2 regions of the Providencia sp. 2.29 genome follow, and region 2 is predicted to be linked to the other one. Evidence: predicted binding sites of a transcription regulator. Region 2 holds the regulator's gene; the other holds the start of a gene.
The links. Region 2 encodes PurR, which represses purine synthesis genes. Its sites were predicted from a motif close to CANGCAAACGTTTGCNTG; they were not measured.
Positions count from the first base shown of each region.

Region 1: the regulator PurR is predicted to act here: its motif matches at 9,185-9,202, upstream of I3B46_RS02520 (NCS2 family permease).

Region 1 covers NZ_CP065420.1:585,010-597,290, reverse strand. The annotation lists gene ltnD (L-threonate dehydrogenase) at 1-825, opposite strand, end outside; gene I3B46_RS02545 (YidB family protein) at 1,222-1,611, shown strand; gene metE (5-methyltetrahydropteroyltriglutamate--homocysteine S-methyltransferase) at 1,680-3,953, opposite strand; gene metR (HTH-type transcriptional regulator MetR) at 4,062-5,018, shown strand; gene I3B46_RS02530 (carboxylate/amino acid/amine transporter) at 4,918-5,802, opposite strand; gene I3B46_RS02525 (Na+/H+ antiporter) at 5,820-7,469, opposite strand; gene I3B46_RS02520 (NCS2 family permease) at 7,730-9,076, opposite strand; gene I3B46_RS02515 (ArnT family glycosyltransferase) at 9,711-11,381, shown strand; gene I3B46_RS02510 (MFS transporter) at 11,433-12,281, opposite strand, start outside.
Region 2 covers NZ_CP065420.1:2,669,643-2,681,923, forward strand. The annotation lists gene slyA (transcriptional regulator SlyA) at 487-921, opposite strand; gene I3B46_RS12295 (DUF1289 domain-containing protein) at 1,477-1,716, opposite strand; gene gloA (lactoylglutathione lyase) at 1,888-2,295, shown strand; gene rnt (ribonuclease T) at 2,414-3,055, shown strand; gene I3B46_RS12310 (Grx4 family monothiol glutaredoxin) at 3,136-3,483, opposite strand; gene sodB (superoxide dismutase [Fe]) at 4,185-4,763, shown strand; gene cydH (cytochrome bd-I oxidase subunit CydH) at 4,839-4,922, opposite strand; gene purR (HTH-type transcriptional repressor PurR) at 5,192-6,217, shown strand; gene punR (DNA-binding transcriptional activator PunR) at 6,218-7,123, opposite strand; gene punC (purine nucleoside transporter PunC) at 7,247-8,470, shown strand; gene cfa (cyclopropane fatty acyl phospholipid synthase) at 8,830-9,978, shown strand; gene I3B46_RS12345 (helix-turn-helix transcriptional regulator) at 10,131-10,886, shown strand; gene I3B46_RS12350 (putative quinol monooxygenase) at 10,913-11,188, shown strand; gene I3B46_RS12355 (riboflavin synthase) at 11,349-12,005, opposite strand.

The sequences.
Region 1 (12,281 bases), 2.1 Mb from region 2:
TGCAGAGATAAACATTTGATGAGCAGTGGCCGCGATAGGTAATGGGAAGTTCAAGGCTTTCCCTGTTTCCATGACCAACCCTAAGTCTTTCACAAAAATATCAACGGACGATTTGGGCGTATAATCACCATCAAGAACATGCTGCATACGGTTCTCAAACATCCACGAGTTACCCGCTGCATGTGTCACGATGTCATACATCATATTCAGGTCGATACCCGCTTTAGCGGCTAATGCCATGCTTTCGGCAGCAACCGCAATATGAACCCCAGCAAGTAGTTGATGGATGGTTTTTACTGTCGACCCCAACCCCACCTCATCACCGACACGATATAAACGCTCAGCTATCGCCTCAAAAACTTCGTTAAGCTGTTCAAACAAGATCGGAGCGCCAGATGCCATCACCGTTAGTTTGCCTTCTGCCGCTTTCAGCGCGCCGCCTGAAATAGGTGCATCCATCAGTGGTAACTGATATTGCGCCAAACGCTGAGCAATCTGTTTTGTTTGCTCAGCAGATAGCGTACTATGCAACATAATAATAGTGCCTGGCTGCAACTGCTCTACCAGAGGCTTATCGCCACCAAATAGGATTGCCTCGACTTGGCGACCATTGACGACAACTAACAGTAAAGCTTGCAGATGTTGAGCGTACTCCGCCGCATTTTGGCCTACTGCGACAGCACCGGCTTGCTTTAAGGTTTGGCAGGCATCTTGGTTTAGGTCAAAGCCATAGGTAGGAATATTATTTTTTATTAGGGATTTAGCGATCCCCATACCCATTGAGCCTAAGCCAATAACACCGACGTTCTTAACGAAATTTCCCATAACAACCCCTGATGTTGTTAATCTTTGTTATTGATGTGAATTCTCACATAACAAAATTCACAAACACATGATGGATATCACATTATGAATAATATAAAAAATCACCAATATTATTTTAATTTATTGTTTTTAATGCATTTTTAATTTTTGGTAATTCACAAAACAATTCACATCGCAATGTGATAAAAAATGTGATGAGAGCGTGGTTTATACCTATCAAGTGTAAAAAATAAAACTTTTCCGCTTTTCCGTTCAGTTAAATCGCAATAGCATCATTTTTGATTGACGCCTCGCTGAAATTGACCAAAATAGCCGATTACTTAATTTTTAGGGATCCTTTAACGCACTGAACACGCTGTTGAAGCCCACAGTTTGAGAAATAATGAGGAGTATTAAATGGGTTTGTTCGATCAACTGATCACCATGGTTGCCGGTGATAAAATGAGCCAGTTTCAATCCGTAATTGAATGGATTGATAAACAAGGTGGGTTAGCAGGGGTTGTTGATAAATTTAACCAACAAGGCTTAGGTGACATTATTCAATCATGGATCAGTAACTCTGAGAACCTACCTGTGAGCGTTAACCAATTAATTCAAGTTTTTGGTAACTTAGATATCCAACAATTAGCTCAAAAAGTGGGTATTGACCCGCAAGAAACGACAGAATTGATCGCCAAATATCTCCCAAAACTCGTTAATCAAGCTACACCAGAAGGTGTTCTGCCAGAACACGTTGATTTGTCTGCAGTTGGCATGAATATGCTGAAAGAAAAGTTGTTTGGTTAATACTGCCTCATCAAAGCAAAAGTGGTAGGTTAACCAACATGCTAACCTACCACTCACCAATATTTAGCTTAGTATTCGCTTCTTAACCTTTTAGCAGCTTCCACCATGTTAGCCAATGATTGACGTGTCTCTGTCCAACCACGGGTTTTCAAGCCACAGTCAGGGTTCACCCACAGACGTTCAACCGGAACACGTTTAGCAGCTTTTCTCAGTAGCGCCACAATCCACTCAACATTTGGCACGTTTGGTGAGTGAATATCATATACACCTGGGCCAATTTCATTGGGATAATGGAAGTCTTCGAAAGCATCCAACAATTCCATGTCAGAGCGCGAAGTCTCAATCGTGATCACATCAGCATCCAGCGCAGCAATCGAATCCATGATGTCATTGAACTCGCAATAACACATATGGGTGTGGATCTGAGTGTCATCATCGGCAATTGCCGCACTGAGTTTAAATGCTTCTACTGCCCAATTTAAATATTCAGCCCACTCATCCTTACGTAATGGCAAGCCTTCGCGAAGTGCAGGCTCATCGATTTGAATAATGCCAATCCCCGCTTTTTGTAGATCATCCACTTCATCGCGTAGCGCCAAAGCAATTTGTTTGGCAATTGTTTCACGACTAATGTCTTCACGCGGGAATGACCAACATAGGATAGTCACAGGCCCCGTTAACATCCCTTTGACTGGCTTTTCAGTCAGCGATTGTGCGTATTTCGCCCACTCTACCGTGATAGCTTCTGGTCGGCTAATATCTCCAATAATGACGGGAGGTTTCACACAGCGCGAACCATAGCTTTGTACCCAGCCATTTTGTGTAAAGACATAACCGTCAAAATGCTCACCAAAGTATTCAACCATGTCGTTACGTTCGGCTTCACCATGCACTAACACATCAATATCAAGCAGTTCTTGCTCTTTAATCGCCTGCTTAATGTGTTCACTGATACTGGTACGATAGTGCATTTTATCTAAGTTACCTTTTTTGAAATCAAGGCGCAGTGTTCTAATTTCACTCGTTTGTGGAAACGAACCAATTGTTGTGGTTGGCCATAATGGCAAATTAAAGCGTTCACGTTGACGTTGAGCGCGTATTTCATATGGGCTATTACGTTCAGCATCCCCTTTACGGATCCCTTGCAAACGCTGATTGACCGCCGCATTATTGACACGAGTTGATGTCTTACGAGCACGAACCGGAGCGCTGTATTGTTCTAATCCAGCAAGATGCTCTGCCGTTGGCTCATTTAACGCTTGGCTTAGTAATGCTAATTCCGCACATTTTTGTAGCGCAAAAGCAAACCAACTTTTAACTTCTTCATCTAAGCGAGTCTCATCGTTGAGATCGATAGGGCTATGGAGTAGTGAACACGATGAGCCGACCCACAAATTACGTTGGCCTAACAACGGCTTAATACGTGCAAACTTTTCACCTAAGTCAGCTTTCCATACGTTACGACCATTGATAATGCCTAATGAGAGCACCCAATCTTGTGGTAGCGCTTGGTGTAATTTTTCGATGTCATCTTGCCCAGCGACAACATCAACATGCAATCCCTGTACTGGTAGCTGTTTAATCAGATCCAGATGGTGACTGATGCCATCAAAATAGGTTGTCAGCAACAGTTTGGTTTTCCCAGCTAACGCTTGATAAGCCGTTTGATACGCCTGCTGCCACTCTGTTGGTAAATCTAACACCAGTGCTGGCTCATCAATTTGTACCCACTCAATTCCTTTTTGCGCTAAACGTGCAAGAATTTCTTGATAGACAGGTAGCAGATCATTCAATAATGATAAACGATCGAATGATTCACCTTTTACTTTGCCTAACCATAGGTAAGTCAACGGACCAATTACAACAGGTTTGATAGTATGGCCTAGTGCTAACGCTTCATCGACTTCCTCAAACAGTTGTGTCCATGATAAGCTGAATTTCTGCCCTTTTTGGAACTCAGGTACGATGTAGTGGTAATTGGTATTAAACCACTTAGTCATCTCGCCTGCCGCTGCTGGCTTTCCTGTTGGCGCGCGGCCACGAGCCACTCTAAATAGTGTATCTAAATCAATTGAGCCATCTTCGTTTTGATGACGTGGAGGTACATTCCCCAGCAATAAGCTCGTCGTTAATACTTGGTCATACCAAGCAAAATCACCGACTGGTAATAGTTGCACACCGGCATCTTTTTGTTGTTGCCAGTGACGAGCACGTAATTCACGACCCGTTGCTAAAAGCGCTGCTTGGTCAATTTTTCCAGCCCAATAATCTTCTTGTGCGCGTTTTAGCTCCCTTTTCAGACCGACACGAGGAAATCCAAGTGTATGATTTATAACAGACATATTGACCCCTTAAAATTTTTAGCCGTCTAGATGTTTACACATCTATAATCAACAGGTACTGTATAAAGCACAAGCGCAAATTATTCATTGTCATCTTGAAGGTTTCTCATGATCGAATTAAAACATCTAAAAACATTGCATGCGCTCAGCCAACATGGCTCATTGGCAGCGGCTGCAACTTACCTGCACCAGACTCAGTCAGCATTGTCACATCAATTTAGTGACTTAGAACATCGTTTGGGCTTTAAGCTATTTATTCGTAAAAGCCAGCCATTACGATTTACACCGCAAGGGGAAGTGCTATTGCAACTGGCACACCAAGTATTACCAATGGTGAAAGATGCTATTCGTATTTGTAATGAACCGGGCGTGTCGACGCTACGTATCGCTATCGAATGCCATAGCTGCATTCAATGGCTAACACCTGCATTACAGCAATTTAGGCAAACATGGCCGCAAGTTTCAGTGGATTTTAAATCGGGAGTGACTTTTGACCCGCAGCCCGAATTACTTTCACGAGAGCTGGATATTGTACTGACTTCAGATATCTTGGCTGATAAAGAGATCCACTACACGCCGCTGTTTGATTATGAAGTAAAATTAATTGTGGCTAATGATCACCCTTTAGCAAAAAAACCGATTATCGAGCCTCATGATCTCGCCGATGAGACCTTACTAATTTACCCAGTACAACGTCATCGCTTTGATGTTTGGCGCCATTTCTTACAGCCAGCCGGGGTTTCACCAAAGGTGAAAGCCGTTGATAATACATTGATTTTAATACAGATGGTGGCAGCTAAAATGGGGATCGCCGCATTACCACATTGGGCGGTGGATTCGTTTGAAAAACAGGGGTTAATTAGTATAAAAACATTAGGGAGTGGTTTGTGGAGCCGGTTGTACGCTGCATGCCGTGAAGGAGAGCAACGCCAACCCGCTATTGAAGCTTTTACCAAAACGGCCACTAATCATGCCGTTGAGAATCTGTCTTACGTGAAACCGGTGAAAGTATCCAACGCCTATGTACCCACAGAGACGCGACAATCAGGCTCGCTCCAATGGTAAAACTCAACCAATCTGGATGCTGTTGCCAGATGGCAAAATTAACCAGTAGCCCCGCTGGAACCATCATATTATTCATGATAGCAAGGGTTCCGGCGTCTACTTTTGTGGCGCCATAATTCCACATAAAGTAACCGATGCCAGAAGCCACAACACCTAACCACAGTAAAACCCACCATTGAACATGTGTGGTTGGCACTAGCGATTTATCCCCAAATAGCCCCCATCCGAACAGTGCGACCAGCGTTGCACCGATATAAAACCATGAAAAAGCTTGATGCTGAGGGATAGGATATATTTCCATCAAACGCTTATATCCCACCTGACCGACAGCAAAGAAGATATTAGCTAATTGCACAAATATCAGACCTACCCAGAAAGATTCACTAAGATGGTCATAACGAATGATGGCTGCACCAATAACGGCAAGTAGCGAGCTAAACAAATAGCCCATCCGTAAACGTTGGCGCTCCAATAGATCATAAATGAGCGTCACATACAGAGGGGTGAGTACCGTAAATAACAAAAATTCCGCGACGGTGAGATGGCGATACGCTTGGAACACAAAGAAATACATAATACCGAGTTGGCATGCACCAACAATCATGTACAGCACAATCACTTTGAATCCCAGCCCTCGCCAGCGTAAAAATGGCAAGAAGACCAATGCCGCTAAAGAAACACGTATTAGGACGGATAGCCAGCTATCCACTTGCCCAGCGAGATATTCACCAATAAGACTAAAAGACGCTGCCCAAAGCAGCGTCGTAATCACAAGTAACCACATTATTGTATTGTTCTCAATTAATGCTCTTTTTCAATCAATACAGCTTCCAACAAATCGAGATCCGTCAGTAAGGATTGCAGCGTTTCATTGCTAATTTTACGCGTTGCACGCAGGTGATATAACTCACCACGTTCAGCACGTAATGCGGTTAGCCTAAAGCGCCGCTCTAAATCTTCAATCTGTAAGTTATGTTCGATTTCATCTTGGCTAGCGGTACGTCGGCGCAAATGCCCCGTAACCCTTGAGGCCACTTCACTAATATCCTCAGGGTCTAATTTTTCATCAACATCCGCCGATAAACGCTCTTCCATCTTGTTTAAACTCACAATGGCGACTTCAGCCATTGCGGCTTTCGCCATACGAATTTCGTTAATATCCGCTTCTTTATCACCGACTTTAAAGTTGCGCAGCAACAGCGGTAACGCGATGACGCCCGCGAATATTGAGAATAAAATCACCCCTGCCGCAATAAAGACTAATTGATAACGCGCTGGGAAAGGTGAACCATCACTTAAAAAGAGGGGTACTGAAAGCACACCGGCTAAGGTAATCGCCCCACGAACTCCCGCAAAAGAAGCTAGCCACAGCTCACGTACCGTATAGTTAGCAAATTGCAGTGGCCTTTTTTTCAGGAACAGGCGGCTAAACCTTTTCATGAGCCATAACCAACAAAAACGCAAAATTAGCAAGGCAAAGTAGATAATGGCGACTGCCGCAAACAACATCCACGTTTCTACGCTAGGATCCAGTTCCGCTTGCAGTACTGATGTTTCCCAAATCCCCGGCAATTGTAAGCCAAGCATGATAAACACCAAACCGTTAAATACGAATTCTAACATTGACCATACGCTGTCAGCACGCAGTCTCATCGCTAATGGCGCATTACGGATCACCCCAGATTTGGTGATTGTCATCCCCGCAGCCACCGCAGCCAAAATGCCTGAGAAACCAATATGCTCCGCAATCATATAAGAGGCAAAAGGCAGCAATAACATAAAGACAATTTGGGTTGCAGGATCATCGCCACTCCAGCGACTCATTAAGCGCAATGACTTGCTGTAAACCCAAGTCACAATGATACCGGATAGCAAACCACCTATCGCCACTTTAAAAAATTCAATCGTGACGCCAGACACTGAGAACATCATGGTTTCCATTGCAATCGCAACCGCAAATTTTAATGCAACCAGACCTGAAGCGTCATTCATCAATGCTTCGCCTTCCAACACGCTCATCATACGCTTAGGTATACGACCTTTACCGACAATCGAAGAGAGCGCTACCGCATCCGTTGGCGAAAGGACAGCAGCAAGTGCAAATGCAGCAATCAAAGGAATACCCGGCATTAACCAGTAAATGAGATAACCGATACCCACAACGGTTACCAATACCAGTACTAATACTAGGATGAAAATCTCACGACCATTTTGGAAAAATTCACGTGTTGGCGTTTTCCAGCCATCAACGAATAGCAATGGCGGGATCAATAGAACCATAAAGAGTTCAGGGTCAAACGTGACATGTAATCCAAACTGAGGCCATGCAAGCAATGCACCAATCGCGATTTGAATTAAGGGTAATGGAACGCGAACAGGGATGACTTTTGTCACCACACCTGAAACAGAAACTGCCAAAATTAAGATGAGAATAGTAAAGAAAATTTCCATGTTGCCCTTACTGATTAACGAAATGAACCAAACCCAAATATGACCCGTCGCAGCAGAATATTAGGTAGCTCGTCAGGCCATGAAATTTTTCAGTAAAGCCAGCAACTCGTGAAAACCCGCGGATTTCACATGTTTCACCGCCTTTTGTCTATTCTATCCTTAACTAACTACTAGGCGGGAAAATAATTCAAACTTTAAGATTAATCGCGATAATACATTAGGGGGCAGCCGATGCGCCAGCCCCCACAGAACAACGAATCTTAAATCGCTAAATCAGCAGCATAAAATGCCACTAATAGAACAGCAATAACCACGGTTCCAATATTCAGCTTACGCCACTCACCTGCAAAGATACGTCCAATCACCAATGCGGCGAAACCTAACATAATGCCAGTAACAATGTTACAGGTCAGAACAATAAACACAGCACATAATAAACCGGACATCGAATCGACAAAGTCATCAAAGTTCAGTTTAGAAACATTACTCAACATCAACAGACCGACATACATCAAAGCTGGTGCCGTCGCATACGCAGGTACTAAATAAGACAGAGGTGATAAAAATAGAATCAATAAGAACAACAGGCCAACGACCACCGCAGTAAGCCCCGTACGACCACCAGCAGCAGTACCAGCAGCAGATTCGATATAAACCGCAGCAGGAGAAGCCCCAATCGCTCCAGCAAAGATACTGCTTACCGAGTCCGCAGTTAATGCTTTACCACCATTAATAATTTGCCCATCTTTATCCAGCAAGTTAGCTTGACCAGCAACCGCACGGATGGTTCCTGTCGCATCAAAGACTGCGGTCATGACCAATGCTAATAAGCTTGGTAACACGATAGGTTGCAAGGCTCCCATAATGTCCATGCTCATGATCAGTGATAAACCATCTTCACCTAATGAAGGAAGCTTAAAGAAACCTTGGTACTTAACGGCAGGGTCAAAAATTAACCCTATGATTGAAATAGCAATAATCACCAACAGAACACCACCGGGCACGCGACGCTTCTCTAAGCCAAAAATAACCGCTAAACCCGCTAATGCCATTAATACAGGGAAAGAGGTAAAATCGCCAAGTGCAACAGGTAGCCCTTCATTTGGGTTTTTAACGACCAACCCGACACCATTTGCGGCTATCAGTAATAAAAATAACCCAATACCAATCCCAGTACCGTGCGCAATCCCCATAGGCATATTACGCAGGATCCAGCTACGAATTCCTGTCACCGAAATAATAGTAAACAGGCACCCCATAAGAAACACGGCCCCTAAAGCAACAGGGATACTGATTTTCTGGCCTAACACCAAGCTAAAAGCCGTAAATGCGGTAAGTGAAATCGCACAACCAATCGCCATTGGCAGGTTAGCCCACAGCCCCATCAATAGTGAGCCAAAACCCGCCACTAAACAGGTCGCAATAAAGACAGCTGTAGGAGGGAACCCTGCCTGCCCTAACATTCCCGGAACGACAATGACGGAATACACCATCGCCAAAAATGTCGTTAACCCTGCAATAATTTCACGGCGAACCGAAGAGCCACGCGCAGAAATTTTAAAATATTTATCCAATTTGCAATTGGTTGAAGCCTGTTGGCCAGACATGGAAATACCCCTGCTAAATATGACAAAAAGCGCCTAATCTCACTGACGAAAACGATTACGTTTTTAGAAAAAACTGATTGAGCGAGTGATTTACTCACCCCCCACTCTCACGCAATCGTTTGGCTTTAACAATAGAGATGGCAGACTATGAAGCGGGCAATTATCAATCGAAATCGACGTATTGATCAAGTGTTTTCAAGTTACATGGGGCAATCGCACACAACAAAGCAAACTTAACATAAATTTTTAGATTTTATCCCTAGCACAGTGAGGAGGTTTTACCGAATTTGGCATCCTTACTATCCGACTTATTAACCCTCTCTATTGTGAATGGATTTTCTTTTCGTTTAGCTACAGTTAATAAATATTTTGTTAGAGTTAAGTGTTGCTTCGCTAAATAATAGTGAGGGGTATTAGCGAGAGGATGACAAATAACTTATTTTTTAAATCGCATTTATTACATAGAATATAATGCTGCAAAAATATAATCTGACAACGAGAATTTAAATAAAAATCAACTTTAATTTCATCATGTTAACAATTTTTATGTGTAAACATTAATTATATTTGATCTCGTTAAAATTAAATATCACATAAAATTATTAATTACTGACATATATTCACTGCAAGAACAATGCAAAAAAAATTAACACCTAATCAAAAGTCATTAATTTTATTTATTGGCTTTCTCGCCATCTATCTTTTACCTGGTATTTACGGGCACACTCCGTGGAAGCAAGATGAAAACTATAGCTTTGGTATTATCCAAACTATGTTCGAAACAGGTAATTGGCTCGTACCAACGAATGCTGGCGAACCGTTTATGGAGAAGCCACCACTGTACTATTGGGTCGCCACCATCAGTGCCCATTTGCTATCTGGCTTTATGCCGCTTTATGATGCGGCGCGCAGTGCGACATTGTTATTTTCAGTGATTAACTTTTCATTTTTTATTCTACTTGCTCGCCGTGCCTTCAATACAGACCATATTAGTGATAAACGCATTTGGATTGCATTCGCACTCTACCTTTGCGCCCCCGGCATTTTAAGGCATAGCCATGATATGTTTACGGATGTTGCACTCATTACAGGTGCTACTATCGGTTTGTACGGCATTCTTGGGCTAATACGCCAGGAAAAGGTTGCGATGTCCGCATTATGGCTAATGTTTGGCACAGTGATCACCATGCTATCAAAAGGGGTGTTTATTCCGGGTGTGTTATGGTTAAGCTTACTGCTAGCCCCGATTTTTCTACCACACTGCCGCCAAAAGCTTTTTTGGCTACCTGCAATCATCGCCGGTCTCACTGCTCTTATCTTGATTTTACCTTGGCCTATTTTACTCTATCGCCAACATCCCGATCTGTTTATGACTTGGTTTTGGGAAAATAATATCGGTCGTTTTCTAGGCTTCTCTGTTGAAAAATTAGGTGCCAAAGCGAACTTAACACGTGTTCCAGCATCCGTGCTGCTATTTGCACTGCCAGCAGGCATACTGGCTACCCTCTATTTTATTAGAAATCCGTTAAAACGATTACGTAGCCGTAACGAGTACTTAGTCACCATTTTCCCGCTACTTGGGATTGTATTTTTACAAATTTCAGCAACAGGTAGAGCGCTCTATTTGCTCCCTTTCATCGCCCCACTTGCAATCTTAGGGACCCAAACCGTGCTTGCGCTTCCTGAAAAAGTGCTACGCGGTTTCTCATGCTTTGCGGCTACGCTATGGTCACTACTTATTATTTTCCTGTGGGTTTGCTATTTTATCGCCCTTTCGGGTCAGACGCAGGTGTGGCTTACACCTTTTAGTAAATGGCTACCGATGAGTTACCAAATGCCATTTTCGATAGTTGCTTTGCTAGTCGCGACAATCCTCACCGCCATCTGGTTTTTACGCGGAGCGTTATTGAGCCGACAGATTACCTTACGTGCCATGCAAAACTGGACGCTAGGCATGTGTATCGTATGGGGGATCACATTCAGCTTATTTTTAGGCTGGATAGACTATACCAAAGGGTTTAAAGATGTCTTTGTCGATTTAGAACAACATCTAAAAGGCCATTATCATACCAATGACTGTATGGCATCCGATAATATCGGTGAATCCGAAGCCCCTATGCTGTACTACTACACAAAGATCTTACATCAACGGCAAGATCGCTTTGAAAAACCAGAGCAGTGCCGCTGGTTAATTGTGTTATCAAAACAGATCAAGCCAGCTCCCGCAGGTATGACGCTATTTTGGAGCAACCACCGCCCCGATGAATTCACCGAAAACTTAGTTGTTTATAAAAGCATTGAGTAGAGAAATGAAAAATCTGTGCCAGTTTATCACCACTGGCACACTATTTTTTAGTTAAGCTTGTTGCGTGCTTTGGGCGCTATATTTTTCACGCGTAAACCACAAAAATGCTGTAGCAATAAAAATGAGTAATACGGGTAACCCCGCCAGCGAAAGAGATGTCGCGACGCCAGCTAATAACGGCCCGGACAAATTACCAATTCCCCATAACATAGCCGCAGCGGCATTCGCAATAATTAGGTCATTGCCTTTAAAATATTGACCAATTTGCACAAGCGCAATGGTGTAAATAGCACCGGCTGTTGCCCCCAAAACAAATAACAAGACCCAAATTAAATAATGGTGAGTTATCAAGAAAGGTAATAAACAACTCGCTCCTAATGTGACAACGCCGCAAATCCGATACAGTTTTTCACGGTTCATATGGTCCGCTAACCATCCAAATGGCATTTGCATCACCGCATCCCCCGCTAAAATTGCACTGATCATCATCGCGGCAATCGCCTCAGTATGCCCCATTCCCATACCATAAATAGGGAACATCGATAAAATCGTGCCATCAAAAAAGGCGAAAAATAGAATACCAGCACAAATGCCCGGAGCGACTTTAACAAACTGAATAATTGAAAAACGTGATTCACTGGCTGTCGCGGAAATACGGTCACCCACCTTTTGTTCCATAATTAAAAATAGTGCTATAGATATCAGGTGAAGTAAGGTGCAAATCAATAATGGAGATTTATCTTCTACGCCATAGTAAGCAATAAAAGAGGGGCCGAGTAGTTGGCTCACGGTAAAAACGGTGGTGTAGATGGCGAGGATACGGCCTCGCTTGCTTTCCGGGCTAAGTTCATTAATCCATGTTTCCCCTAAACAAATCAGTACACCGCTGGCTAACCCTGT
Region 2 (12,281 bases):
ATGTTCACCGGCAAAATTCTGACCGGTGAACATATCTTCTTAATTTTAAGGTTACCTAAACCATTGTTGTGTAGTCATCATACATCTACAGTTTCACTTCCTTATTGGACTTTGGATTTGACATCTTATGCAGTACCAACAGACCGTTGAACATCTGTAAATAACTGACAAATATTAATGTTTGCTTAAATTCCAATGATTATTTTTACGCTGTTTGATTTGTTCCTCAAAACACAATTAATCTAAAAAGTATCACTTGCTACTCAAGTTAACAGCAGTAAACTTTAAACACCCTTCTATCTTATAAATCAGTTAAAATAAAAATGATTTATCATCAAACAATAAATAAAGCCAATAATTTAGTTTCATACTAATTTATTAGGCGAAAAAATCAGAAGAAAAGTTCTATCAATAAAATAGATAATTAATCTTGTCATAATGATTTAAAGTTTAATAATGTACTTAGCTCATTAATAATTTCACTAATTATAAATCTCCTTGTAATCGTAAAATATTTTTCTCTAATTTCAGTAACAATAATGATAACTGACCCAGTTCATCCTGTGTAATATTTCCTAAAATCTCTTTGCGTGTATTATCAATTACCTCATCAACTGTTTTGATAAATGGCTCAGACTCAGGTGTCAGTTTTATTCTTTTTGCACGACGGTCATTCGCACAAGTGTGACGAGAAATCAGTTTTTTTTCCTCTAACTGATCTAACGTTCTCACTAATGAAGGTTGCTCAATACCAATCGCTTTTGCAAGTTGAATTTGCGACTGCTCCGGCGGTAGCTGGCTAATATTATGTAACGTAATCCAATGCGTTTGCGTTAGCTTAAGTGGTTTCAAACGATGATCAATCAGTGATCTCCACATGCGTACAACACGTGATAAATCAGCTCCTATTTGTGACTCCAATGTTCCCTCCTTATATAACACTATTCTGCCCAACAAATATACAACCCATAAATTATTCTTTAAATTATATATTCACTCCTTCTTGCTATGACAACTAATTATTAGAAAAAACCATGATAAATACCTATTTATAGTCATAGTCAATCATTTGATTTGTGATTTTAATCACCCATTAAATCCACTCATTTTATATATTAAACATCGTTTTATTTACTCACATAGACTATCAATGATCTTGTTAATAAGAATAGCCTTACTCCTCTTTCGAATCTATCTATTTTAACCCTTATAGTAATTACAATTAACAATAAAAAAGACAATTGCCGATTACTCCTTTAAAAACAATTAAATATAGTTAATCTTAAAATCATGCCATTTTCGGTAGCTTTGTCCTTATTTTATTATTATTTTGAATAACTAAAATTTAATTGAAGGATATATGAAGTAATTAACTATGTTTTATTAATTTCATTTCAATTTAATTACGCTTCAACGAATAGTCGTTAAAAAACTTTAATTAAAAAGATTGATGGGGAATGAGTGCGTTGATAACAATTAAAAAAGCTCTTGTTGAGGTGAAGGTGAGTCATCTTGCTGAGTTTTGACGGCTATTGAACGAATATAGCGCTGACGACATAAACGTAAGATATTACGCTTTTGGCTATCGGTAAATTTTAACCATCCGAAACGTTCTTCCCTAGAGCGAAAGCAACCACGGCAATAACCTTGCTCATTGGCTTGGCAAATCCCACGACAAGGGCTTTGAATTTCAAAAAACTCGAGTTGCTCTGCCATACTGATATCACCTAACTAAAAACACCAATTAATGATATACTCCACTAATACGATTATATCTATTATTTGTTCAATAAATAAACCTATTTCATTGTGTTAAAGATAATAGGTACGTTATATTAGTCGTTAAAACGATTCAGTTTCATTTAGTTAATTCAAGGGAGTTCTCTTATGCGCTTACTACATACCATGTTACGTGTGACGGATATGCAGCGTTCAATTGATTTTTACACGAAGGTTCTCGGTATGCGTCTACTGCGTACCAGTGAAAACCCTGAGTATAAATATTCATTGGCATTCGTGGGTTACAGTGACGAAAGTGAAGGTGCCGTAATTGAGCTCACCTATAACTGGGGGGTTGATAGTTACGAATTAGGCACAGCTTATGGCCATATTGCCCTCGGTGTCGATAACGTCGCTCAGACCTGTGAAGATATCCGCCGTGCAGGTGGAAATGTGACACGTGAAGCAGGCCCAGTCAAAGGTGGTAGTACAATTATTGCTTTTGTAGAAGACCCTGATGGGTACAAAATCGAGCTAATTGAGAACAAAAGTGCTAGCAAAGGCCTCGGTAATTAATTCATTTCGATTCTTAAGTCACTAGGCAGTTCATATGCTGCCTAGTGTGAGTTTATCTGCAAAACTTTTCGGTTTTTGGCATAATAACCAACAACCGGAAACCTAAAATGAAAGCCTAATGTCTGATAAAAATAATCCTAACGCACTGGTTAGCCGCTTCAGGGGCTATTACCCTGTTGTCATTGATGTAGAAACTGGTGGGTTTAATGCCAAAACGGATGGTCTACTTGAAATTGCCGCCATCACGCTCAAAATGGATAAAGATGGCTGGTTATCGCCTGATGAAACACTTCATTTTCATGTTGAACCCTTTGAAGGGGCTAATTTAGAACCCGCTGCGTTAGCTTTTACGGGGATTGACCCAACTAACCCTTTACGTGGTGCTGTTAGTGAGTATGAAGCACTGCATGCCATTTTTAAAATGGTACGAAAAGGGATGAAAGCGACCGATTGTAATCGAGCTATCATTGTGGCTCACAACGCCACATTCGACCACAGCTTTGTCATGAATGCCGCTGAACGTGCGGGTTTAAAACGTAACCCTTTCCACCCTTTTGCGACTTTTGATACCGCTGCATTAAGTGGCCTTGTTTTTGGGCAAACGATTTTAGCTAAGGCCTGTGTCGCAGCAGGGATCCCTTTCGACGGTAAACAGGCTCACGGCGCTTTGTATGATACAAACCGCACTGCTCTTCTTTTTTGTGAGTTAGTTAATAAGTGGAAAAAGCTCGGTGGATGGCCACCAGCGGAGCAAGAGTAAAAAATAGCCGTATCCGAAATAGAAAGACCGTATTAGTCTAAACGCTTAATACGGTCTTTTTAGATACATTAATGACGAGATTACTCAGCTTTCGTCTCATCAGCAGGACGGTACTTGTCTGCTGTTTCTTTAATCAGTGACTGTAATTCACCACGCTGATACATTTCCATGATGATATCACAACCACCTACTAATTCACCGTCAACCCATAATTGGGGAAATGTTGGCCAATTTGCGTATTTTGGTAGCTCTGCACGGATATCTGGATTTTGCAGGATATCGACATAAGCGAAACGTTCACCACAAGCAGATAACGCTTGAACTGCCTGAGCAGAAAAACCGCAGCTAGGAAGCTTAGGAGAGCCTTTCATATACAGCAGGATTGGGTTTTCTTTAATCTGGCGTTCGATTCTTTCAATTGTCGTCATTTTTACTTCCTTAACATTAATATAATTAGTATATTTCTTGTTTTTCAATCAGATAAAAAATACAGAACAAAAAACATACTACATAATACTACATTTCACTCTTAATACATCAATGAGTTAAGCTGCGATTACGAATGAAAAAGAGGGGTGTTAAGCCCCTCCTTTGGTTTGCTTGTATTGTGACTTATTTATGATTCAAGTCAAATAAATCTACTACCTAGCACGCTCCCTGCTCTGCATCACTCTTTTCCTACCATACTCTCCCGCAATGATAAAAAACCAACGAATAACAGTCTCACTGAACTATCAGCTTATCTCACAAATTTATTTGGTATTAGGGAACAATCAGGAGAGCGACGGTAGTTATGAGCTAACTACACGTTAGTCATCCACCCGCTATTGAAAAGCCATACGTTCATCTCCCCGTTTACAGTTACGGTGAAACTCTGCTGATAAAATAATATCCCTATGATTTTACGGTGTATTTATCAGTAAGATTTGTTAAGATAACCCTATAATGACTAAGCCTACAATCAGGCAGCCATATCGTGCTATTATTAATATATTAAATAATAGTTCATGCCGCATAAATGTTCAGTTTATGCACATTAACAGCATGATCATGGCTATAAAAATATTCGCTCAACTTTATGAGCACTACACCCATATGTGTTGTTTTACACCTAAACAAGGAGTACGCAATGTCTTTTGAACTACCCGCTCTACCTTATGCTAAGAATGCTCTAGAACCTTATATCTCGGAAGAAACACTCGAGTACCATTATGGTAAACACCATAATACCTATGTTGTTAACCTGAATAACTTAGTCAAAGGTACTGCTTTCGAAGGTAAATCACTGGAAGAGATCATTAAAACCTCAGATGCTGGTATTTTTAACAATGCGGCACAAGTTTGGAATCACACTTTCTACTGGAACTGCTTAGCGCCAAACGCTGGCGGGGAACCAACAGGTAAAGTCGCAGAAGCGATTAACAAAGCATTTGGTTCTTTCGCTGAATTTAAACAGCAGTTCACTGATGCAGCAACCAAAAACTTTGGTGCTGGTTGGACTTGGTTAGTTAAAAAAACTGATGGCAGCTTAGCGATTGTAAATACCTCTAACGCTGGCACCCCTATCTCTGGTGATGACAAACCTCTTCTTACTGTCGATATTTGGGAGCACGCCTACTATATTGACTACCGCAATGCACGTCCTAAGTATTTAGAGAACTTCTGGGCGCTGGTTAATTGGAAATTTGTTGAAGAAAATCTAGCTTAATTGATTTTTATCACTAACAATAAGGGCGAGTATTCACTCGCCCTTATTCATTCTACCTTTATTTAAAAGGCAAAATTAGAAAATATGTACTGCAAAAGCAATGATCACAGCCAAAGAACCTAACGCTGCTAATAATCCAAATTTAAAATCTGTATCCATGAGTTCCTCTCATCAAACGAACAGTTAACCAGCAACATAACCATAACTTTAACATGGTTAAATAAGTATGACATGACGATTTATAAAAACCAGTGTCTATATCACAGGTTATAACATCAATTATTTCTTTTGTTTTTGCGCTAGATCAGACAAAATCGATAACAAATCGCTAAATTATTGCCAGTTAAGGTACTATGCCTCAATATGCTGGTAATTTTTAATAAGAATTCATGACAAGACCGCTTATTGGTCAGGAGTTTTTTTTCCCCATGGCAACGATTAAAGATGTGGCGAAGCGCGCTGGCGTCTCCACCACAACCGTATCCCATGTAATTAACAAAACACGCTTTGTAGCCGATGATACTAAGGCTGCTGTTTGGGCTGCAATAAAAGAACTCAATTATTCGCCGAGTGCCGTTGCTCGTAGTTTGAAAGTTAATCATACAAAATCCATCGGCTTGCTCGCGACATCGAGTGAGGCACCTTATTTTGCTGAGGTCATTGAGTCTGTTGAAAACAGTTGTTATGAGAAAGGCTATACTCTAATTTTATGTAATTCGCATAATAACTTAGGTAAACAACAAGCTTATTTACAGATGCTGGCACAAAAACGTGTCGATGGCCTACTCGTCATGTGTTCTGAATATCCTGATAAACTAATCAATATGTTAGAAGATTACCGTAACATCCCAATGGTCGTTATGGATTGGGGAACATCACGCGGTGACTTTACTGACAGTATCATTGATAATTCATTCCATGGCGGCTATCTCGCGGGTCGTTACTTAATTGACCGAGGCCATCGCGATATTGCGGTGATCCCCGGCTCTTTGGAAAGAAATACAGGGATTGGGCGGCTCACTGGCTTTAAAAAGGCCATGGAAGAGGCGAAGGTCACTTTACGTGACGAATGGATTGTTCAAGGCGACTTTGAACCTGAGTCAGGCTATAAAGCCATGATGCAAATTTTGAGTAATAAGCAAAAACCCACTGCCGTATTCTGTGGTGGTGACATCATGGCGATGGGCGCCATTTGTGCCGCTGACGAAATGGGGCTACGGGTTCCTCAAGATATTTCCATTATAGGTTATGATAATGTGCGCAATGCACGTTATTTCACCCCTGCATTAACCACAATACATCAACCTAAAGAACGCTTAGGCCAAATGGCATTCGCTATGTTACTAGATCGCATAGTGAATAAACGTGAAGATGCACAAACAATCGAAGTGCATCCACGTTTAGTTGAACGGCGCTCAGTGGCTGATGGTCCGTTCATCGATTACCGCCGCTAATTAAGGAGCTAGCCATTCGGCGTTGAGTGTTTCACTGTCTCCTAAGTATTCAAGTAACCAACTCAACGCCGGTGAGGTATTTTTTTCAACCCAAGTTAAACAGCATGGGCTTGGCGGAAACGGCTGTGTTAATTGTAATGGCACAAGCTTTCCAGCGTCACAAAATGGCGCTCCGCGGTGTTCAGGTACCATCCCAACACATAACCCATTCACTAAACACGCCATTCCATTTTCCCAAAATGGCACGACTAAACGCCGCTGGTTATCTAGTGCCCATGTATCGCGTTTGGGTAGGTTCCTTGATGTATCTTCAAGGCACAGACTTGGGTATTCACGCATTTGGTCATCCGTTAATCCTCCCTTTAACTGCGCTAATGGGTGGTTAGGACTGGCAACACATAACCATGACATAAACCCCATATCACGAAAACTATAGCGTTCGCCGATCGGTGAGGCGCGTGTTGCACCAATAGCCACATCGACACGCCCATCCGCAAGCGCATCCCAAACACCGTTAAAAACTTCAGGATGGATATACAACTCAATGTCTGGGAAGTGGCGATAGAAATCGAGGATCAATTGCTCCGTTCGTTGAGGTTTCACTATGCAGTCAACCGCAATACTAAACTGCCCTCGCCAGCCATTTGCGGCTTGCTGACACTGGTGGCGTGTCTGTGTCATTTTTTTGATAACAGATCGACTTTGCTTGATAAATATTTCCCCAGCCTCTGTTAAAACAACATCGCGGTGACGGCGCTCAAATATCGGTACTGCAAGCCATTCCTCGACTTGCTTGACCGTATAGCTAATCGCAGAAGGCACTCGGTGAAGCTCCTCTGCTGCACCACTAAAACTCCCAGTTCTTGCAACTGCATCAATCACTTCTAAGGAATGAGCTGACCACATAACGATACCTTTCAAAAATTTTGATAGCACATTCCAAATATTACCGTTTCACAATGTAAAAATACAACCTATACAATAGGGTATCTATTAACAATTTTGTAAATTTTAGATAAGTAATCTGCCATGACAAATACAGCGACAAAAAACTCCCCAGGCTTTATGTTCTACCTTGCTGGGTTGAGTATGCTAGGGTTCTTAGCTATTGATATGTATCTTCCCGCATTTGGGTCAATGCAAACTGCATTAAATACTTCTGAAGGCGCAATTAGTGCTTCTCTAAGTATCTTCTTAGGGGGATTTGCCCTTGCTCAACTGCTATGGGGGCCTTTATCGGATAAGCTAGGTCGTAAACCGATCCTCATTGCCGGTTTGTCACTCTTTATTTTAAGTTGTTTAGGGATGTTATGGGTCACCAGTGCAACACAACTGCTTATCTTACGTTTTTTACAGGCAATTGGCGTCTGTAGTGCAGCCGTTCTTTGGCAAGCACTAGTTATCGACCGTTATGACTCCTCTAGTACGCAAAAAGTGTTTGCGACCATTATGCCCCTAGTTGCTCTTTCTCCTGCTTTGGCGCCTTTATTGGGTGCATGGGTGCTTGAGCATTATGATTGGGAAATTATCTTTGTTGTTTTAATGGCCGTTGGGGTTTTATTATTACTTCCGACATTTTTATTAAAAAATGTTGCCCCAAAAGAGATCATTAGTAGTACATCAGGAAAAGAGTCCGTTTCATTTTTAAAATTACTCAGCTCACGTATATACAGTGGTAACGTTTTGGTTTACGCATCCTGTAGTGCCGGTTTCTTTGCTTGGTTAACGGGGTCACCTTTTATTTTAAGAAATATGGGTTTTGACCCAGCAGATATTGGTCTGAGTTATATTCCTCAAACTCTTGCCTTTATTATTGGTGGTTATGGATGTCGTTTTTTATTAATCAAAGTCCGTGCTGAAATCTTATTTCCATTATTATTGATCGGCTATGCTGTGAGTATGTCAATTCTGTTTGTAATGGCAATTTATACCACACCAAGCCTAACCATGATCTTAATCCCCTTTTGTTTTATGGCAGCAATGAACGGTGCTTCTTACCCAATTGCAGTTTCAAAAGCGCTGAATGCCTACCCTCAGGCAAGTGGTAAAGCTGCCGCATTGCAAAATACCTTACAACTGGGATTGTGTTTTGTCGCCAGTATATTAGTTTCCGCATTACCTTTTGATCCGCTACTATCCACAACAGGTGTCATGGCAATAACAATATTACCAATGATTATTGGTTATTTTGTTCAAAATACAAAAGATTGCACTGAATCATCACGGAAAAATGCAGAATATCAGCCTCAATAACTAATTTTGCTATCAGCCACTACTCTGTAGTGGCTGATTTGGAATAAAAAACCTAATTAAGTCGTCTTTTTAAAATCATCCACTCTTTATTTGACATTCCAATTCTGTATATTTACTTTCAAATTCTACTTTTCTGGCTAAAGTGACATTTTTCGCCATTGTTAAATAAAACTATCGCTTCTATACTCGGATAATACTTAGTCCGAAGTGATTTTTGAGTTAATAAATATTGATGGTTTAAACTCAGGGCGCGACGGTATAAATGCGCTCCTGTCTTTGTGAAGCTATTCTTCGCAACCCTACACTTTCAGCAAACTGAAATTCTATCTCAAAAACCTTCATCTCAAGTTGGAGAGCATATGAGCACTTGTGTAGATGAAACTAAAGCGAAAGTTTCGAATTGGCAAAGGATCGCAGAGTCTTTATTAAACCAAGCAGGCATAGAAATAAACGGCTCTCGCCCTTTCGATATTCAAATACATAATACCGATTTTTATAAAAGGGTTTTACAAAAAGGGTCTCTCGGTCTTGGCGAGAGTTATATGGACGGCTGGTGGGACTGTGAGCGCTTAGATATATTTTTCTATAAAGTATTGCAAGCGAAACTCGACACTAAGCTGCCGAATAACCTTACCGATATCATGAAAGTCGCTATGGCGCGCCTAAGAAACCTGCAAACCCAAAAACGGTCTTGGATTGTAGGAGAAGAGCACTATGATTTGGGTAATGATCTTTTTACCCTAATGCTTGACCCTTATATGCAATATTCTTGCGGTTATTGGCATGATGCGACATCACTTGAACAGGCACAAATTAATAAATTGGATCTAATTTGTCGCAAACTGCAAATAGAGCCGGGTATGCGCCTTTTAGATATTGGTTGTGGCTGGGGAGGCTTAAGCGCCTATGCCGCTCGCCATTATGGCGCCTCTGTTACAGGGGTCACTATCTCTAAAGAGCAACAAAAACTCGCACAAGAGCGCTGTAAAGGCTTAGACGTTAATATCATTTTGCAAGATTACCGTGAGTTAAATGATAAATTTGATCGCATCGTCTCTGTCGGCATGTTTGAACACGTTGGCCCTAAAAACTACGCAACCTATTTCGATGTGGCACGTAGGAATATTAAAGACGATGGCTTATTTTTGTTACACACAATTGGCTCTAACAAAAATAAAGTCAATGTGGACTCGTGGATTGGTAAATATATTTTCCCAAATGGCGTATTACCCTCTATTCAAAATATTGGGAACTCAAGTGAAGGTAAATTTATCATGGAAGATTGGCACAATTTTGGGGCTGATTACGATAAAACGTTAATGGCTTGGTATGAACGCTTCTTAAATAGTTGGTCAGAACTAAGTAATAATTATACTCCTCGCTTTAAACGTATGTTTACCTATTACTTAAACTCTTGTGCTGGCGCTTTCCGAGCAAGAGATATTCAGTTGTGGCAAATCCTCTGGAGTCCGAACGGCGTTAGCGGAGGCATTAGAGTTCCTCGGTAACACAATTACGGAATATTCCTTCTTATAAAGGCTCTATTATTGAGATGAATCTCTTTATAGAGCCTTTAATAATGCATAAATATTATTTTAATTAGTCTTTCGACTAAAAAACGTTATTATAAGTGATTCGAACAACTCGCTATGTAGGAATTATGCTCAAACAGTATTATCCGCCAACGGAATTGAATGGTTTTATCAGTTCGATTCTAATTATCAAGAAATTTACAACACCGATTAAAATTTTTCCTGGTACTGGCGCAGAAATTTGGGTTTCTACCAAAGCGTTACGTCTGTCTACTGATCACCATCAACAAGTCAACAAATATCAGCTTGTTATTCCGCGTATCGACACTTTTACCGCAGAGCCTAATCATGGGAAGCTCATGGTATTGCGTGTACGCCATGATGCCGTGCGTTTTTTATTACCTAAACGCATCTTAACTTATACCGATATACCGACCGCGTTAGCCGATATATGGCAGGATCCTTGGTATAAAGAGTTATCGAAATCATCCTTTAAAGGACTACTTGATTGTTTTAATGCGACGAAAGTCTCAAAACAGCATCAATTAGTGGATGATATATTGGCGATCCTCTACCGAAATCCAACCAAAAAGATTAATGATATTGCTGATGAAATGGGATACAGCGCACGTTTTATACAAAAAGAATTTTTAAAAGAATATGGCATTACCCCTAAAAGATATCAGATAAATTGCCGTCTAGAACAACTACTTAAGGCAATGCTTGCCGAGCAAGATACCTATCGCTGGTTAGAAACAGGCTATTATGATCAGTCCCATTTCTATCGTGATTTTAAGCGTTATTTCACGATGACGCCGTCTGCTTTTTTGAAGTCTCATTATTCGTTTTTTTACAATACAAAAGCCAAGTTCCCTTTAAGATAGTTCTCGATACACATAAGGAGAACGGAATGAGTATTGTTGTATATGCACAAATCACAACAGAAAATAAGAATGGATTTTTAACCAAAGACATAATCAAAAATTTAGCTAAGCTAAGTCGTCGTGAGCAAGGATGCATTAAATATGACCTTATCACTAAAGAGGATGGTTACATCGTTTTTGAAGAATGGGAAAGTACCGATGCGCTTGAAATGCATAAAAAGTCAGCGCATTTTAAACGGCTCGTTGAAGCAATTGAACGTGATAATGCTAGCATTTCTATTAATTTTAGCGAAAAAGCATAGTGGCGCAAATTAATACTTGGTACTAAAAAACCCAACAAAAGTGCAAATACAAGGGATTTCCCCTTAAGATAGTAAAACTTATCAGACTTTTAATGCTATAACACCAGCTAACTCCTCGGTGCTATAGCATTTTCAGTTTCCCTCATACAAAGGGTTACATTTAGTTATCGCTTGCCTGTGTAATCGCTTCTTGAGCTTTTTTTTCCTGCTCTTTCTGCAATAAAACTCGTTCGACTGTATCAACTATCGCTTGAGTTTGTGGGTCTATTTCAATGTTCACTTTATCCCCCAGCCGTTTCAAACCTAATGTGGTTCTTGCTAAGGTTTCAGGGATCAGATGTACACAAAAACGGTTATTGATTACGTCACCGACAGTGAGACTGATCCCATCAATCGCAACAAACCCCTTGTGTAAAATATATTTCATCAATGCTTTGTCATAGATAGACAACCAAATTTGATGATTATCTTCTGATGTGAAGATTTTACTGATCTCTGCGGTCGTCACAATGTGGCCTGATACCACATGGCCGCCTATCTCATCACCATACTTTGCAGCTCTTTCAATGTTAACAACATCACCAACCTTCAATTCACCTAGGTTGGTTAGCCTGAGTGTTTCCTTGATTAAATCAAAGCTAACATATTCGCCATCTATTTTTGTTACTGTTAGGCAACAACCATTATGCGCTACGGAAGCGCCGGTCTCTAAGCCGACAAGCAGTTCTGGTGTAAATTTCATCACATGGGTACGAAAGTTAGCTCTCTCTGTAACCTCAACAATTGGGGCAGTCCCCTGAACGATACCTGTAAACATAATGATTCTCAGTGCTATGAATTGATAGTCTCAGTTTACCTAAACATTCTTAGAGATCTATCTAATTTGAGTGGTTTGGCTCAACCTATGTGTGAATTTGTGTAACATTATCATGCCGCTCCATACACAACTTTCTTTCATATTAAGAACAACAGATCATTGGCTTAAGTTATCAAAAGAGTTAAAATATAAAGTTGCTATTAACTATTTGATTTATCAAAAATCATTAGCATTTCTTTCTCTATATTCTATTAATCAGTATTTATTACTCTAAAG